Variovorax paradoxus: one gene and its partner. The protein of the gene in region 1 interacts with the protein of each later gene in a pairwise test. Links are inferred from orthologs where the notes say so. Each region holds a gene or a part of one and is shown on either strand. Other genes may lie near its edges.

Evidence for each region.
Region 2: the proteins of ftsL (region 1) and ftsB interact in binary tests that used the Escherichia coli proteins (3 or more experiments, as listed by UniProt). The link is inferred for Variovorax paradoxus from one-to-one orthologs.

What each region holds. Positions count from the first base shown.
Region 1 is NZ_CP123990.1:4,742,223-4,751,190, reverse strand. The notes cover bases 1,156-4,070. They hold ftsL (cell division protein FtsL), read right to left. Parts: upstream 2,830-4,070; coding sequence 2,482-2,829; downstream 1,156-2,481. Other genes in these bases: mraZ (division/cell wall cluster transcriptional repressor MraZ), read right to left, coding at 3,758-4,070; rsmH (16S rRNA (cytosine(1402)-N(4))-methyltransferase RsmH), read right to left, coding at 2,826-3,749; QHG62_RS22840 (peptidoglycan D,D-transpeptidase FtsI family protein), read right to left, coding at 1,156-2,485. Also shown: QHG62_RS22845 (UDP-N-acetylmuramoyl-L-alanyl-D-glutamate--2,6-diaminopimelate ligase), read right to left, coding at 1-734; more of QHG62_RS22840, read right to left, coding at 737-1,155; more of mraZ, read right to left, coding at 4,071-4,186; ATP-dependent protease ATPase subunit HslU, read right to left, coding at 4,456-5,784; ATP-dependent protease subunit HslV, read right to left, coding at 5,787-6,332; QHG62_RS22810 (STAS domain-containing protein), read right to left, coding at 6,398-8,083; RNA polymerase-binding protein DksA, read right to left, coding at 8,131-8,802; QHG62_RS22800 (hypothetical protein), read left to right, coding at 8,879-8,968. UniProt on the Escherichia coli protein: Essential cell division protein. May link together the upstream cell division proteins, which are predominantly cytoplasmic, with the downstream cell division proteins, which are predominantly periplasmic.
Region 2 is NZ_CP123990.1:3,321,422-3,330,254, reverse strand. Bases 5,874-8,653 are described here. They hold ftsB (cell division protein FtsB), read right to left. Parts: upstream 7,513-8,653; coding sequence 7,234-7,512; downstream 5,874-7,233. Other genes in these bases: eno (phosphopyruvate hydratase), read right to left, coding at 7,529-8,653; pnuC (nicotinamide riboside transporter PnuC), read right to left, coding at 6,510-7,133; QHG62_RS16020 (ATP-binding protein), read right to left, coding at 5,874-6,513. In the rest of the region: QHG62_RS16055 (ferritin-like domain-containing protein), read right to left, coding at 1-541; QHG62_RS16050 (gamma carbonic anhydrase family protein), read left to right, coding at 579-1,103; QHG62_RS16045 (Hsp33 family molecular chaperone HslO), read left to right, coding at 1,136-2,146; QHG62_RS16040 (NAD(P)-dependent oxidoreductase), read right to left, coding at 2,173-3,036; QHG62_RS16035 (SDR family oxidoreductase), read right to left, coding at 3,071-3,880; QHG62_RS16030 (AraC family transcriptional regulator), read left to right, coding at 3,995-4,795; QHG62_RS16025 (hypothetical protein), read right to left, coding at 4,835-5,812; more of QHG62_RS16020, read right to left, coding at 5,812-5,873; more of eno, read right to left, coding at 8,654-8,812. UniProt on the Escherichia coli protein: Essential cell division protein. May link together the upstream cell division proteins, which are predominantly cytoplasmic, with the downstream cell division proteins, which are predominantly periplasmic.

The DNA of each region.
Region 1 (8,968 bases):
AACAGCTCGGCCTTGGCTTGCCAGTAGGCTTCCATGCTGCCGTGGTAGTCGAGGTGGTCCTGCGTGAAATTGGTGAACACGGCCACCGCAATGCGCGCGCCGTCGAGCCGCCGTTCGGCAATGCCGATCGACGAAGCCTCGATGGCGCAAGCACCGAAGCCGCGTTCGACCAAGGCGCGCAGTTCGCGCTGCATCATGACCGGGTCCGGCGTGGTGAGGCCGGTGTAGGTGAGCGCCGGCGGCACGCCGATGCCCAGCGTACCCATGACCGCGCAGGGCGACGGCACAGAGCGCTCGGTGCTGCCGTCGAGCCGCAGGGTGCGCACGCCGCCGGGCACGGTCAAGGTGGACAGCGCTTCGGCCAGCCACCAGGCGGTGGACGTCTTGCCGTTGGTGCCTGTTACCGCCAGCACTTCGAGCGCAGCCGACGGGTTGCCGTAGAACGCCGAGGCAATGGGGCCCGTGGCGGCCTTGAGGCCCGGGTAGCTCGCAATGCGGTCGCTGAACTCGCCCTTGTCGAAGCCGAAAGCTTCGACGCCATCGTGCTCGACCAGGCAGGCTGCTGCGCCTTGCGCCAGTGCGGCCGCCACGTGCTTGCGGCCATCGGTTGCGGCGCCGGGCCATGCAATGAAACCGTCGCCGGCGCCCACCGGCCGGCTGTCCGCATGCAGCGCACCCTGCACGCGCTCCTGGAGCCAGAGCGCGGCGAGCTGGGGGGATGTGAGTGTCAGCATGCTCAGAAGCTCTCGTCGACGCCTTGCGTCACCACCAGGGGTTTGACCGCGAGGTCGGGCGGAACGTTCATCATGCGCAGGGTCTGCTGCACGACTTCGCTGAAAACAGGCGCGGCGGCCACGCCGCCGAAGTACTGGCCGTCGCTCGGCTCGTCGATCATCACGCCGACGATGATTCGCGGCTTTTCAATTGGCGCCATGCCGGTGAACCACGCCCGATATTTGTTGCTTGCGTAACCTTTGCCAACCTGCTTGTGCGCCGTGCCCGACTTGCCGCCGACCGAATAGCCGATGGTTTGCGCGCGCGTTCCCGTGCCGCCCGGCCCCGCAGCCATCTGCAGCATCTTGCGCACCGCCAGCGCGTTCGACGGCGAGAACACCCGCACGCCCACGGGCGACTCGGTGTTCTTGAGGATGGTGACCGGAATGATCGCGCCGTCGTGCGCAAACGCTGTGTACGAATGCGCCATTTGAAACAGCGATGCAGACAGGCCGTAGCCGTAGGCCATGGTCGCCTGCTCGACCGGCTTCCAGGTCTTCCAGGGGCGCAGGCGCCCGGTCACCGCGCCGGGAAACTGGATCTGAGGCTTCTGGCCGTAGCCAAGCGCTGTGTAGGTGTCCCACATTTCGTGCGGTGACATCTTCTGCGCGATCTTCAGAGCGCCCACGTTGCTCGACTTCTGAATGACGCCTTCGACCGTGAGCGTGCCGTAGTTGTGCGTGTCGCTGATGGTGAAGCCGCCCATCTGGTAGCGGCCCGGCGAGGTTTCGATGAGCGTGGACGGCTTCACGCGGCCGGCCTCGAGAGCCATGGCCACGGTGATCGGCTTCATGGTCGAGCCGGGCTCGAAGGTGTCGGTGAGCGCGCGGTTGCGCAACTGCTCGCCGGTGAGGTTCTGGCGCTTGTCGGGCACGTAGCTCGGATAGTTGGCCAGCGCCAGCACTTCGCCGGTCACGGCGTCGAGCACCACCACGCTGCCGGCCTTGGCACGGCGCGCGGTTACCGCGTCGCGCAGCTTCTGATAGGCAAAGAACTGCACCTTGCTGTCGACGCTGAGCTGGATGTCCTTGCCGTCGACCGGCGGCACCTGCTCGCCCACGCCCTCGACCACGCGGCCCAGGCGGTCCTTGATGACGCGGCGCGAGCCGGCCTTGCCGGCCAGTTCCTTGTTGAAGGAAAGCTCGATGCCCTCTTGCCCGTTGTCTTCGACGTTGGTGAAGCCCACCACGTGCGCGGCGGCCTCGCCCTCCGGGTATTGGCGCTTGTATTCCTTGCGCTGGTAGATGCCCTTGAGGTTGAGCGCCGCAATCTGCTTGGCAATGGGTTCGTCGACCTGCCGCTTGATCCAGACGAAAGTCTTGTCCTCGTCCTCGAGCTTCTTGTCGAAATCCTTCTGCGGCATTTCGAGCAGCTTGGCCACCTGCTTGAGCTTGGCGCGCACCTCGGGGTCGTCGCGCTCGATGTCTTCCGGAATGGCCCAGATGCTCGGCGCCACCACGCTGGAGGCCAGGATGAGCCCGTTGCGGTCAAGAATGCGCCCGCGGTTGGCCGGCAGCTCCAGCGTGCGCGCAAAGCGCACTTCGCCCTGCCGCTGGAAGAAGCTGTTGTTGAACACCTGCACGTACGCAGCCCGGCCTGCCAGCATGACAAAACCAAGCGCGATGCCGGCCACGATGAACTTGCTGCGCCACACCGGCGTCTTGCTCGCGAGCAAGGGGCTGGTGGTGTAGCGAACGCTGCGCCGGCTCATCGCTGGGCCCTCGCAACAGGCTTGGGCGCCGGGCCCGCCGGCGGTGCGGGCGGCGGGGCCACAACGGCCGGAATCACCGTGCCGTCAGGGCGCACGTATTGCGTGATGGCCGGCGTGGTGGTGCGCATCTGGAGCTGCTCCTTGGCGAGCTTTTCCACGCGCAGCGGCGTGGCCTGCGCGCGCTTTTCCACTTGCAGGCGGTCGTGGTCGAGCTCGAGGCGGCGCGCCTCCTGCTGGGTGCGATCGAGTTCGGTGTACAGCTGGCGCGACAGATACTGCGTGTGCACGAGGTACAGCGCCGTCGCAATGACGGCCACCAGAAGGAGCAGGTTGAGGCGGGTCATGCGGCCTCGGTGCGCTCTGCCACGCGCAGGATGGCGCTGCGCGAGCGCGGGTTGCCGCGCACTTCGGCGTCCGACGGCTTGATGCGCTCGAGCGCATTGAGCTTCATGACCTTGGGCGCCGCAAAGGGCGCACGGCGGTCGTACACCTCCTTGGAGTGCTTGGCGATGAACTGCTTCACGATGCGGTCTTCCAGCGAGTGGAAGCTGATCACCGCGAGCCGCCCACCGGGCTGCAGCACCGAAAGGCTCGCCTCTAGCGCCTGTTGCAGCTCTTCAAGCTCGGCGTTGATGAAAATCCGAAAAGCCTGAAATGTGCGCGTTGCAGGGTTCTGGCCCTGCTCGCGGGTTTTGACCGTGCCAGCCACGAGCTCGGCCAGTTCGGTGGTGGTTGAAATTGCGCCCCGTTCTTGTCTGCGAGCAACAATCGCCTTTGCAATCTGAACAGCAAACCGTTCTTCGCCATAGTCACGGATCACCTCTGCAATCTGCTGAAGTTCGGCTGTTGCCAGCCATTCGGCCACACTCTCGCCGCGCGTGGTATCCATGCGCATGTCGAGCGGGCCGTCGAAACGAAAACTGAAGCCGCGCATCGGGTTGTCGATTTGCGGCGAACTCACGCCCAGGTCCATCAGCACACCCGCCACGCTGGCATCGGGCAATTCACCCAGCGAACGGAATCCCTGGTGCCGGATGGAAAAACGCGCATCCGAGATGCGCGCTGCTTCGGCCACCGCTTCCGCATCCTTGTCGAATGCGATCAGCCTGCCTTCCGGTGCCAGCCTCGCCAGAATGGCGCGCGAATGCCCTCCGCGCCCGAACGTTGCGTCCACGTAGGTGCCGGTCGCCGCCGTGCTGCCGGAAAGAAGGGCTTCCACCGCTTCGTTCAGCATCACGGTTGTATGAATCCATGGAGTGTTCACACAAGCCCTCAGAACGCGAAGTCCTGAAACACATCGGGCATGTCGCCCTGGGTGGCCTCGGCCTCCTTGGCCTCGTAGGTGGCCTTGTCCCAGAGTTCGAAATGGTTGCCCATGCCCAACAGCAGCGTCTCGCGCGTAATGCCGGTGGCCGCGCGCAGTTCGGGCGACACGAGGATGCGGCCGGTGCCGTCCATCTCGACGTCCATGGCGTTGCCGAGGAAAACGCGCTTCCACCACTGTGCCGACATCGGCAGCGCGGCGATGCGCTCGCGGAATTTCTCCCACTCGGGACGCGGGAACACCATGAGGCACCCGTGCGGGTGCTTGGTGATGGTGAGCTGGCCGTTCGCAGTCGCGCTCAGGACGTCACGATGCCGGGTCGGCACGGAGAGCCGCCCCTTGGCATCGAGACTGAGCGATGAAGCGCCTTGAAACACGACCAGGACCTTTGTGTTGGGAAGGCCGCGGCACCCGAAAGGGGCACCATCCGCACTTTTTCCCACTTAACTGCACTTTTTTGCACTGTAGCAGGAAACACTTCACGCGCAACTGGTCGTTGGTGGTATTTTTTGTAATGGAATCAACGACTTAGCGCCGATTTCCAAAGCTGGAAACCGGCGAATTTCGTTGAAAAAGAAGCACTTAGCTCACGCAATGAATGTAATGCGTGAAGCGCAACCCCGTAACAGGGGCTGCAAAGCGGCGTTCAGAGGATGAAGCGCGAAAGGTCTTCGTCGTGACTTAGTGCCGCAAGGCGCTCGTCGACGTAAGCGGCATCGATGCGGATGGTCTGTCCCTCGATGCGCGTGGCGTCGAAGCTTACCTCATCGAGCAGGCGTTCCATCACGGTCGACAAACGGCGCGCCCCGATGTTCTCGGTGCGCTCGTTCACTTCGAAGGCAATGGCCGCAAGGCGGTTGACGCCCTCGGGCGTGAAGTCGAGCGTGACGCCTTCGGTGGCAAGCAGCGCCTGGTACTGCTTGACGAGCGATGCGCGCGTTTGCGTGAGGATGCTTTCGAAGTCCGCCACCGAGAGCGATTGCAGCTCGACGCGAATCGGAAAGCGTCCCTGCAGTTCGGGGATCAGGTCGCTCGGCTTGCTCAAGTGGAAGGCCCCGCTCGCAATGAAGAGCATGTGGTCGGTGCGCACCACGCCGTACTTGGTCGTCACGGCCGTGCCCTCGACCAATGGCAGCAGGTCGCGCTGCACACCCTGGCGCGACACGTCGGAGCCCTGGGCTTCGCTGCGCGTGGCGACCTTGTCGATCTCGTCGATGAAGACGATGCCGTTCTGCTCGGCGTTGGTGATGGCCTGGGCGCGAATTTCGTCTTCGTTCACCAGCTTGGCAGCTTCTTCGTCGATCAGCAGGCGCATGGCCTCGGCGATCTTGAGCTTGCGCGTCTTGCGCTTGCCACCGCCAAGCTGGCCGAACATGCCGCGCAGTTGCTCGGTCATTTCCTCCATGCCCGCCGGGCCCATGATTTCGAGCGGGGCGCGAGTCTCGGCAAGATCGAGTTCGATCTCCTTGTCGTCGAGCTGGTGTTCGCGCAGCTTCTTGCGGAAGGCCTGCCGGGTGGGGTTGGGGCCATCCAGCGCCGGCGCGGCGCCATCTGCAACACGTGCGGGCGGCAGCAACACGTCGAGGATGCGGTCTTCCGCGGCGTCTTCGGCACGGGCGCGCACCTTGGCGCTTTCGGCCTCCCGGGTTTGCTTGACGGCAATTTCGGCCAGGTCGCGAATGATCGAATCGACGTCCTTGCCCACATAGCCCACTTCGGTGAACTTGGTCGCCTCGACCTTGATGAAGGGCGCGTCGGCCAGCCGCGCAAGGCGGCGTGCAATCTCGGTCTTGCCCACGCCCGTGGGGCCGATCATGAGAATGTTCTTCGGCGTGATCTCGGTGCGAAGCTTTTCTTCGACCTGCTGGCGGCGCCAGCGGTTTCGCAGCGCAATGGCCACGGCGCGCTTGGCGGCCGGCTGTCCGACGATGTGGTTGTCGAGCTCGGAGACGATTTCCTGCGGGGTCATGGACATGGTCAGAGCGCTTCCACCGTGTGGTTCATGTTCGTATAAATGCAGATTTCGCCCGCTATCGCGAGCGATTTGCGCACAATTTGCTCAGCACTAAGGTCCGTGTTGTCGATCAGCGCCTTGGCGGCCGACTGCGCATACGCACCGCCCGAGCCGATGGCAATCACGCCGTCTTCGGGCTCCAGCACGTCGCCGTTGCCGGTGATGATGAGCGAAGTGGTGGCGTCGGCCACGGCCAGCATGGCTTCGAGCTTGCGCAGCACGCGGTCGGTGCGCCAGTCCTTGGTGAGCTCGACCGCGGCGCGGGTCAGGTGGCCCTGGTGCTTTTCGAGCTTGGCCTCGAAGCGCTCGAAGAGCGTGAAGGCGTCGGCGGTGGCGCCGGCAAAGCCGGCCAGCACCTTGCCGTGATAGAGCCGCCGCACCTTGCGCGCCGTGCCCTTGATGACGATATTGCCGAGAGTGACCTGCCCGTCCCCACCAATGGCGACTTGGTCGCCCTGGGGGGTCTTGCGGCGCACGCTCACGATGGTGGTGCCGTGAAACTGTTCCATCGAAGCCATCTGGGGACGCCCCAGGGCAATGCAACCCCGCGCGCGTGCAAGTCGCGCGGCAAGAGTCAGTTCTTGCGAACTGCTACCGTGGCGTGGTCGGCAATGCCAACCAGGTCGAAAAGCGCCGCAATCAGGCGGTGGGCGTCCACGAACTGGACCCGCTCGCCCTGGGCGTCGCGTGCGCGCACCCAACTGAGCAGTGTGCCGGCGGCGGCAAGGTCCATGCGCAGCAGCGCCGCACATGAAATAACCGGGGCGGTGGTGTTGCGCAGGTCGACGTCCAGCCGCTGCAGGCTCGAATGGGCTTCGCCGCGAAGATCTCCAGCCAGCGCGGCAAAACCGCTGTCGGTCGAAGGAAAACTGGATTCGCCGTTGACGGACAGCAGCGACCACACGGAGCCCGCACCCGAACGGCTCGTCTCCGGCGCCTCGATCGTGGTGCACTCGCCATTCGGGTCTTGCCAGGCCGGTGGCGACACCTCGTAGGTAATGCAGTAGTTGAGCGCCACCAGCTCGAAGTCGTCCGGCAGGTTCATCATGCGCAGCGTTGCCAGGTGGAGCTGCCACCAGACGTCTTCGGTGCTGCGCTCGTTGTTGGGCGTTGCTTCGGCCAGCACGGCAAGCAGCTTTGCCGAACCGATGAAGCGCAGCTTGACCGGCGAATTGGCCCAATGGGTGAACAGCACGCGCAGCGGCGAGGCGGCATCGGCCTCGACGGCCGCCAGCGCGCGCCAGTCGAGCGTCCAGATGGCGCCGGCCTGCGACAACGCACGCGTGAGGTTCACCAGCCCATCGCGCGACAGGCGTGCAGGGCTGGTCCAGTCGGCAGCGGCCGAAGCCAGCTCGGCATGCTCGCTTGCAGCCACTGCCTGCACGTCGCGCGCCAGTTCGTCGAGCGGCACCCAGTCGGGGCCCATGCGCTTCATGCGCTGCGCATAGCGCATGCGGGCGGCGGCAAAGCGCGTGGCGTCGCCGGTGGCGCGGTACAGGTCGAACAATGCGCGCCAGCGTGTCTCGTCGCGGTCGGCGGCGGCGTGGTCGCCCTCGGCGGCGGCGCTCTCGGAGGCCAGGGCCTGCAGAAGAATGGCTTCGGCGCCGGTGTCGTCGCCGTGCGCGAAACGGATCACGGCCTCTTCCAGCGCGCTGTCGCGCGCAAGCCGCGCCGTCAGCAGCGAGGTGTCGTCGACCCCCGGGCTCGCAGCAAGCGCAGCGGCAGCGGCAGCGGGCGCAGGAGCGGAAGCGGCAGCATCCGCCGCAGCGGCAGGCGCCGCGCCAAAAGCAGGCGCCGCGAGCAAGCTGGCCACCTCGGCCTCGTCCATGGGCGGCGGCAAGGTCTCGGCGCCGGCTTCAGGTGGCGCATTGGCCAGCACCTCGCCATTGGGGCCGCGGCCTTTCCACCACTGCTGCGACATCTGCTCCTCGATCTCGTCGATCTTCTTGAGCGTGAGAGCGCGTCCCTCGGACTTTTCCGTGGTGGTGTTCAGGTTGAAGGACGACGGCGTGACCGTTCCTTCGAAGGCATGGGCGGCCGCTTCGCGTTGCCGGAGCTTGCGGAGCATGTCGAACTCGCGCCGGCGCACAAAGTCGTTGCGCTGGCGCCGCTCGATCATCTCCTTGAGCATTTCCCGGCTGTAAGCCTGGTCAGGGAGCGTGGAATCGGCGGCCGCATTCAGCTCCGACCAATCCTTCAGGGGATTGCGGACGAACTTCGCCACCTTGGAAAGGAGGCGGCCCGTTTCTTCCTTAGCCATCTACAGGAATTTCGCGGCGAACTGGAATCTCTCTTTGCCTTGCCTGCTCAGTCCCCGAACATCTTCTGCTTGAGTTCGCGGCGCTGCTGCGCTTCGAGCGACAGCGTGGCCGTGGGGCGGGCCAGCAGGCGGCCGACGCCGATGGGCTCGCCGGTTTCGTCGCAGTAGCCGTAGTCGCCGGCATCGATGCGCTGGATCGACTGCTCGATCTTCTTGAGCAGCTTGCGTTCGCGGTCGCGCGTGCGCAGCTCGAGTGCGTGTTCTTCCTCGATGGTGGCGCGGTCGGCCGGATCGGGCACCACCACGGTGTCTTCGCGCAGGTGCTCGGTGGTTTCACCGGCGTTTTCGAGAATGCCGCGCTTGAGCTCGACCAGCTTCAGGCGGAAGAACGCCATCTGCTTTTCGTTCATGTACTCGGAGTCGGGCATGGCGATGACCTCGGCGTCGGTCAACTCGGCAGGCGACTTGGCTTTCCAGTTGTTGGCGAGCTTCGGGTCTTTCTTGACCGCGACGGGAGGCGGCGGCACCAGCGCATTGGAGGGCGCCTGCGAGAAAGAAGACTTGGCAGCGGTGGAAGCCACCGATTGCGGCATGGAAGGCACGGTCAGCTGCGACAGCCGCGACACGCGGCCACCTCGCGCGGGGGCGGGTGCGGCGGTCTGAGCGGGTATCGAAGGTGTCGCCGTAGCGGAAGAAGAGGCGGCAGCCGTTTTTTTCATTGGTATCGGAGGGGCAGAAGGAACGGCAGCAGTGCGGCCGACAGTTTTGGATGGCGGTAGACCCGCATCTGCAGTTTTGGTTGCACTCCTGGCCGGGGCGGATGCCACCGGCGGCGCAGCAGACTTTGCAGGCTTGACGGGCTTCGTTGCAACGGTCGCGGCCTTG
Region 2 (8,833 bases), 1.4 Mb from region 1 along the record:
TGGCCTGGATGAGCGGAGTGGCGTCGAGTCCGCGCGCCTCGAGCGTGCGTGGCACCAGCGCCATGCGCGCGAGCACGTCGTCCTTGGTCTTCTCGCACATGCTCCAGAGCCCGTCGTGGCCCGGAAAGTCGCCGTAGCGGTAGCCCATGCCCTGCAGGTGCGCATGCAGCAGCGTGAAGTGCTGGGCCTCCTCGTCGGCCACGCGCAGCCAGTCGCGGTAGTAGGCCTCGGGCATGCCGTCGTAACGCCACACCGCATCGAGCGCAAGGTTGATGGCGTTGAACTCGATGTGGCAGATCGAATGGATCAGCGCGGCGCGGCCCTCGGGCGTGAAGGGCGAGCGCTTTTGCACGGCCGTGGCAGCCACGCGCACCGGCTTTTCGGGGCGGCCCGGCACGCCGAGATCGTCCCCTTCGGTGCGCAGGGGTTCAAGTGCTATGGAATCGGTAGCTGCATGTGCAGCTGTGGCGCGTGTCGCGGCAACCTTGGCTTGAGGGTCGGTCAGTCGCAGCGCGGCCAGCGCGCTCAATCGGGGGTGCATCCCTACAATTCTAGTTTTTGCCCCCGGAGACTCCACGATGGCCCTTTATGAACTCGACGGCGTTGCGCCGCAACTCGGCACCGGCGCATGGGTGGCCGACAGCGCGGAAGTGATCGGCAACGTGAAGTTGGGTGAAAACGCGAGCATCTGGTTTGGCGCGGTGCTGCGCGGGGACAACGAGACGATGACCATCGGCCGAAACAGCAATGTGCAGGACATGTCGATGCTGCATTCCGACCCGGGCAGCCCGCTGACCATCGGCGAGAACGTCACCATCGGCCACCAGGTCATGTTGCACGGCTGCACCATCGGCGACAACTCGCTGATCGGCATCCAGGCCGTGGTCTTGAATAACGCCAAGATCGGCCGCAACTCGATTGTCGGCGCCGGCAGCGTCGTGACCGAGGGCAAGGAGTTTCCAGACAACTCGCTGATCTTCGGTTCGCCCGCCAAGGTCATGCGCACGATCAGCGACGAAGACGCCGCCCGCTTGCGCCACGGCTCCGACCATTACGTACAGAACGCCGTTCGCTATGCGAAGGGCCTCAAGAAAATCGCCTGATTCCATTCAGGCACAACCGAAAGAAATCCGTTTTGAGCGAGCTGCACAAATTCCTGTTCGATGGCCTGCCGGTGCGCGGCGTGATCGTGCGCCTGACAGATGCGTGGCAGGAAATCCTGGCGCGGCGTGCCTCCAACACCACCACCGGCGCCTATCCGCCGCCGGTGGCCGAACTGCTCGGCGAAATGACCGCCGCGGCCACGCTGATGCAGGCCAACATCAAGTTCAACGGCTCGTTGATCCTGCAGATCTTCGGCGACGGTCCGGTCAAGGTGGCCGTGGCCGAGGCCAAGCCCGACCTGAGCCTGCGTGCCACCGCCAAGGTCATCGGCGAGCTGCCGGCCGATGCGCGCCTGCCCGACATGGTCAACGAGAACAACAAGGGCCGCTGCGCCATCACGCTCGACCCGAAGGACAAGCTGCCGGGCACCACGCCGTACCAAGGCGTGGTTCCGCTCTTCGACGACGATGGCGAGAAGCTCGGCAAGCTGAGCGACGTGCTGCAGCACTACATGCTGCAGAGCGAACAGCTCGACACCACGCTGGTGCTGGCAGCCGACGACAAAGTGGCGGCGGGCCTCTTGATCCAGCGACTGCCGGTCAAGGGCGAGGGCAACCTCGAAGGTTCGTCGGGCGGTACTTCCGACAAGGACCACGACCAGGCGAATGAAGACGAGATCGGCCGCAACGAGGACTACAACCGCATCTCGATTCTTGCGTCGACCCTGACGCGCGACGAGTTGCTGACGCTCGACGTCGAGACCGTTCTTCGCCGCCTGTTCTGGGAAGAAAAGCTGCTGCGCTTCGAACCGCAGATGGGCTTGCTCGGCCCGCACTTTGCCTGCACCTGCGGGCGCGAGCGCGTGGCGCAGATGATCCGCGGGCTCGGCGTGCAGGAGGCCGAGGAAATCCTGGCCGAGCGCGGCGACATCGAAGTGGGCTGCGACTTCTGCGGCAAGCAGTACCGCTTCGATGCGGTCGACACGGCGCAGATATTCACGCCGCCTGGCGACCAGGTGCCCGCGAGCCCCGTGGTGCAATAGGTCGCGGGGCCTTTCCTCGCTCCCGCTCAGGCGGGCTGCCGCAGCACCTTGATCATTGCGGCCAGGCGCTCGTTCGCAAAGCCTGCGCCCAGCGCACGGTCGAACAGGCCCATCAGGAAATCCGGAAAGCTCGCATCGAGCTTTGCTTCGCGCGCCTGCTTCACGAACAGCCGGCCCGAGCCCGCGCAGGTGGCCATCGAGCTTTCGGGTTCGCCGTAGCGGCCGGTGTGAATGGCCTCGCCCTCGGCGCTGATCATTTCGCCGAGCACCGGCGAGATCGCACCGATCATCTGCGAGAACTCGTTCACCTTCAGCCCTTCGGATTCACAGATGCGCGCGCCGTGGAAGAACCCGCTCATGGCGCCGAACATGCACGAGAGCGTGGCGAGATCCCAGGCCGCCGAGTTGCCGATGGGCTCGCCCATGTACAGGATGTTTCCTGCAATGGCTTCGAGCACCGGCCGGCAACTGGCCAGCGCGCGCTCTTCGCCGGAAATGAAAAGCGGCGTATCGGGCCGGCCGATCTGGCCGGGCGTGGCGAGCAGCGCGCCGTCGAGGTAGGCCACGCCGCTCAGGGCGGCCCAGTCGTCGCGTGCATCCTGCGGCGTGCCGGTGCTCAACTGCACCAGCACCTTGCCGCGCAGCGCATCGGCCACGCCGGGCGAGGCCAGGATCGACCGGGAGGCCGCATAGTCGGCCACGCAGATCAGCACCACGGGGCTGGCCTGAACAGCGGCGAGGGCGCTGGGCGCGAGCACGGTGCCTTGGTTGAGGATGGGCTTGGCGCGCTCGGCGGTGCGGTTCCACACCGTGAGCGTGTGCCCGGGTTGAAGCGCTCGCGCGAGCGCAATGCCCATGGGGCCGAGGCCGATGAGGGACACGTCGGTCATGTGTTCGTTCTTTCTTTTTGATTGCAATTCAAGTTCAGGCCGCGGCCGGCGTGAGGTTCTGGCCCAGCCCGCCATCGACCGTGAGCCGCGCACCGGTCGTGAAGGTCGCCTCGAAGGCGAAGAAGAGCACCGCGCGGGCCACCTCTTCGGCCGTGCCGTGGCGCCGCATCGGCGTGATCTGGTCGCCCAGGCGGATGAACTCGGCGCGCTCCTCTGCCGTCGCATCGGCGATGCCGAGCGTGGGCGTGTCGATGAAGCCGGGGCTCACCACGTTGACCCGGATGCCGCGTCCCACGAGCTCTGCCGCAAAGCCCGAGGCGAAGGAACGCAATGCGGCCTTGGTCGCGCTGTAGACGCTCAGGCCGTGCATGCCGCCCTTGTCCGCGATGGACGAGGTGACGACGATTGCGCCGCCGGCGCGCATCAGCGGCACGAGGCGCTGCACGGTGAAGAACGGGCCCTTGGTGTTGATCGCGAAAGCGCGGTCGTAGCCGGCTTCGGTCACCTGCTCGAAGGGCTCCAGCGTCGAGATGCCCGCGTTGATGTGCAGCAGGTCGATGTGGCCGAGCTTTTCGCGGGCGAGCGCCGCGAGTGCGTCGATGTCGGCCAGCGAGCCCGTGTCCGAGGCTACGACATGGGCACGAGGCCCCAAGGCGCGGCGCGCGGCTTCGAGGTTCTTCGGGTTCAGGCCTGTCACGAGCACTTCGGCACCGCCTTCGAGCAGCGCCTGGGCGGTGGCCAGGCCCATGCCGATGGTGCCGCCGGTAATGACGGCCTTCTTGCCAGCGTATTTGTTGTTCGCAGGGATGTGCATGGATCGGGGGTCTTGAGTGGTTGTGTTCATGGCAGCGGATGATCCGGAAAGCGGCCGACCCGGTCGCGCACATTCGGCCGCGGTGCAGCACGAACGGACGCAGGCGCGCGAGCATGCTTTGCCGGCGCGCCGGATAATTGCCCGATGAGCGATCACGCCCCCTCCGACACCCATCTGAACGTGCACGTGCGCCACACGCCCGGCGGCGTGGTCGGCTTCGAGGCCGTGCCCGACCACCGCATCAAGGTGCATGCGGGTGCGCCCGTCAACGGCGCCTGCAAGCTGCACAAGTTCCGCTACACGCGCGGTGACATCGACATCCTGCCCGCCGGCAGCTCCGACGTCTGGCACGAGGACGCGGCCAGCACGTCGCTGGTGGTGCACATGCCGCCTTCGCTGCTGCGGCGCACCGCCGACGAAATGGGCCTGCCGGCCGACCGTGCGAGCCTGGCAGAGCGCCATCAGCTGCGCGATGCGCATATCGAACATATTGCTTGGGCACTCGACGCCGAACGGCGCGCCGGCTTTCCCAACGGCACTCTCTACGCCGACAGCCTGGGCACCGCGCTGGCGGCGCACCTGCTCGGCGGGCACCGGCTCCATGAAACGGCGCCGGTGCAGGGGCTCACACGGCCGCAGTTGCGCCGCGTGACCGACTACATCGAAACCCACCTGGAGGGCGATCTCTCGCTGGCCAGGCTGGCCGAGGTGGCGGGCCTGAGCGCGTCGCACCTGAAGACGCAATTCAAGCGCTCCACGGGCCTGCCGGTGCACGAGTACGTGGTTCACCGGCGTGTCGACCGTGCGCGCGGCCTGCTGGTGCGCAGCGGCATGGCCGCGAGCCAGGTGGCGCTGGAAAGCGGCTTTGCGCACCAGAGCCACATGGCACGATGCATGCGCCGTGTGCTCGGCGCCACGCCCAGCGAGGTTCGGCGCGCCGGCTAGGCCGCGCTGCCAGTCATAGGCGCCCAGCGGGCGCGTCGATCAGCGCGGAACCGCGTCGTCGAAATCGCTGAACGAGATATCGGGTGCGCTCGTGTTGTGGCGCGAAGGCAGGCTGCGCCCAAAGCGCATTTGCGTGCCGCTCAGCGTCTTCACTTCAGGCAAAGGCAGCACCTGCTCCGCCGCATCGGGAGATTCCCGCCACCGCACTTCGCTCACGTCGGCGTTGTCCGCCGCAACGTACATCGAGCGCAGCACCGCAAAGGGCCGTGCATCGGCGGTCGGAGTCGAGAGCCTGACATCGAGCGCGGTGCGCGCGCGGCTGATTTCGGACACCTTGGCGACGGCGCTGCCGCCCCTGGCAAAGCGCAGGTGAATGGCCAGCGGCTTGGGCACGATGCGGATCGATGCGATGTCGACCACCGGCCGGCTGCCTTGCTCGACCGGGCCGAGCAGGAACGACGAGCCATACACGCCGTCGCCGAAGCGTTCTTCCGGCAGCGGCTTGATGCGCCAGTAGCCGTCTGCGGGGTAGAGCACCAGCGCCTCGAGCACCTTGCCTTCTTCCTTGCGGAAGATCTGCAGCAGGTGAAAGCCGCGGTCGGTGCGCGCACCCACGCGCACCGGCACCTGTTGCGGGCGCCAGAAGCTGGGCAGCGTCATGCCGACGATGCGCCACTGCGCGTCGTCGAGCAGCACCACGCGGCGCGGCTTGAACTTGTGCGCGGGATCGGTAGGGTGCGCACCGCCGTCGAAGTTGCAGCCCGAAAAGTCGGGCGCGGTGACGTCGTTGCCGATGCTGCCCAGATACGCCGGCTGCAGCGCCTCGATGCGCATGCGCCGGATGCCTTCGCCGCGCAGCACCAGCGAGACGTTGTCTTCCTCGGCGCAGGCGGTCGTCGTGGTGGCGTTTTCCACGGTGGCGGCAACCGGTGCCGCCGCAGCGGTGCCGGCTGCCAGCAGGGCCGGGCCGACGAGACAAAGAAGACAGGCGAGACGAGAGAAACCAAGCGGGAACATCAGATCTCCGAACGGGGGTTTGGCGGGTTGTCGCGGCGGCCGAGCAGGTCGCTGAACAGACGATGTTCGCATTCCGGGTCGGAGCATTTCTCGCAAGGCCATGACCAGGAGGTGGGTTTCGCGTCGCCGCGGCTTCCCCGTGCCCGGGCCTGGCCCTCGTTGCCGGCGATGGAGTTGATGGCGTTCCATGCATTGGAAAGCCTTTCGCCGCCGGTGCCATGCACCACGGCGAATGAGAGTCCGGCGCCCGAAAGCGCCGCGCGCACCAGCGTGTCCGTCGGCTCGCGCGCGTGGTCGCCGTCGCGCAATGCGTCGGCAACCCAGGGGATGTCGAGCGCAGTCAGCAGCGTGATGGCGTAGCGCCGCTGTGCGGCGAGCGCATCGGCGTAAAGGGAGGTGTCGCCGAACAGCTGCTCGCTGTACACGGCAGTCATGAGCGCCGTGGTGTCGGCCACCACCACGCCCGAGGCCGCCGCGGCGTCGATGCGGCGCGTCTGTTCGTCGGCGATGGCGCGCTGCTCGTCGGGGCGAGGCGTGCGGCCTTCGCGCTCGCACCACTCGCGCAGGTACTCGGCCACCAGCGTGGCCGCAATGCCGCGCTCCTGCAGGCGCTGCGTGAGCGCGCGCGCGAGTTCAGTCTTGCCCGTGCTCTCGGCGCCGAGCAGCGCAATGACGCAGCCGGTGGGCAGCGTGGGTGTCATGCGCGCGCAGCCTCGCTCTGCATGCGCGAGCGCCATGCAACAAAACCCGCCACGCTGAGCGCCGCGAACACAGCGTAGAGCCCGACGGTGAGCCACAGGCCCTTATGGATGAAAAGGCCCACGCTCACGATATTCACCGCCAGCCACACCAGCCAGTTCTCGATGAACTTGCGCCCCAGCAGGAACTGCCCGACCAGGCTGAGCCCGGTGGAAAAGCCGTCCCACCAGGGCACGTCGCTGTCGGTGAAGCGGTGCAGGAAGAGGGCGACCGCTGGCCATGCCACCGCGCAGGCCACTAGCGCAAACGCAATGCCGCGCGGCGAAAGCCGGCTGACCCGCAGTGCGCTGCCGTCAGCCCGATGGCCTCGCAGCCACTGTGCCCAGCCCCAGAGCGCGACGATAGCGAAGAACACCTGGAGCGAGGCGTCACCGTAGATTCGCGCCTCTGCAAACACGGCCACGTAGAGCAGCGAGCTGACGATCGCGAGCGGCCAGCCCCAATGGATTTCGCGCATGTTGCAGCCGACCATGGCCAGCGCCAGCACGGCAGCCACGAGTTCGAGCCAGCTGACCGGAGAGCCCCAGAGCGCAAAGGCGGGGGCCGAGAAGAACTCGGGCATCAGCGGAGTCAGGCGTCGAGCGCCGCCGGGCCGCCCCAAGGCGCGAGCGGCCCCCTCGGGGGGCAGCGAGGACACGCAGTGCCGAGCGTGGGGGCCATATTCAGTGGGTCACTTGAACGAACACTTCGTTGGGCTTGACCATGCCCAATTCTTGTCGGGCACGCTCTTCGACCATTTCGAGCCCGACCTTGAGGTCGTTGACCTCGGAGGCCAGCCGCTCGTTGGTGACGGCGGCCTTGGCATTGGCCTCTTTCTGCGCAGCCAGCTTGGTCTGCAGCTGCGACACATCGCGCACGCTGCCGCGCCCGTTCCACAGCTGCCACTGCAGGACGACCAGCAGCAGCAACAGCACGATGGGTGGAACGAGGCGCGAGCGCATGCCGCGGAGCCGGGCGCTACTTCAGGTTGTAGAACGCGCCGCGGCCAGGGTAGCTGGCGATGTCGCCCAGGTCTTCCTCGATGCGCAGCAGCTGGTTGTACTTGGCGATGCGGTCGGAGCGCGAGAGCGAACCGGTCTTGATCTGGCCGGCGTTGGTGCCCACCGCGATGTCCGCAATGGTGCTGTCTTCGGTTTCGCCCGAGCGGTGCGAAATGACAGCCGTGTAGCCCGCGCGCTTGGCCATCTCGATGGCGGCGAAGGTTTCGGTCAGCGTGCCGATCTGGTTGATCTTGATCAGGATCGAGTTGGCAATGCCCTTGTCGATGCCTTCCTGCAGGATCTTGGTGTTGGTGACGAACAGGTCGTCGCCCACCAGCTGCACGCGCTTGCCGAGGCGTTCGGTGAGCAGCTTCCAGCCGTCCCAGTCGCCTTCGTGCATGCCGTCTTCGATGCTGATGATCGGGTACTTGTCGACCCAGGTGGCCAGCATGTCGGCCCAGTTGCCGGCCGACAGCGTGAGGTTCTCGCCGGAGAGCACGTAGTTGCCGTCCTTGTAGAACTCGCTGGCTGCGCAGTCGAGGCCGAGCGCAATCTGCTCGCCCGCCACGAAGCCGGCCTTGTCGATGGCTTCGAGAATCAGCTGGATGGCCGCTTCATGGCTTTCGACGCTGGGTGCGAACCCGCCTTCGTCGCCCACCGCCGTGCTGATGCCGCGGTCGCCCAGGATCTTCTTGAGTGCATGGAACACCTCGGCGCCGTAGCGCACGGCTTCGCGGAAGCTCGGGGCGCCCACGGGGATGATCATGAACTCTTGCAGGTCGAGGCTGTTGTTGGCGTGCGCGCCGCCGTTGATGACGTTCATCATCGGCACGGGCAGCTGCATGCCGCCCATGCCGCCGAAATAGCGGTACAGCGGCAGGCCCGATTCTTCGGCCGCGGCGCGCGCCACCGCCATCGACACGGCGAGCGTCGCGTTGGCGCCCAGGCGGCCCTTGTTGTCGGTGCCGTCCAGGTCGATCATCGTGCGGTCGAGGAAAGCCTGCTCGCTGGCGTCGAGGCCGAGCACGGATTCCGAGATCTCGGTGTTGATGTTCTCCACCGCCTTGAGCACGCCCTTGCCGAGATAGCGCTTCTTGTCGCCGTCGCGCAGCTCGATGGCTTCGCGCGAACCGGTCGATGCGCCCGAGGGCACGGCCGCGCGGCCCATGGTGCCCGATTCGAGCAGCACGTCGCACTCGACTGTGGGATTGCCTCGGCTGTCGAGGATTTCGCGGCCGACGATGTCTACGATTGCACTCACTTATTGCCTTTCGTTTTGAAC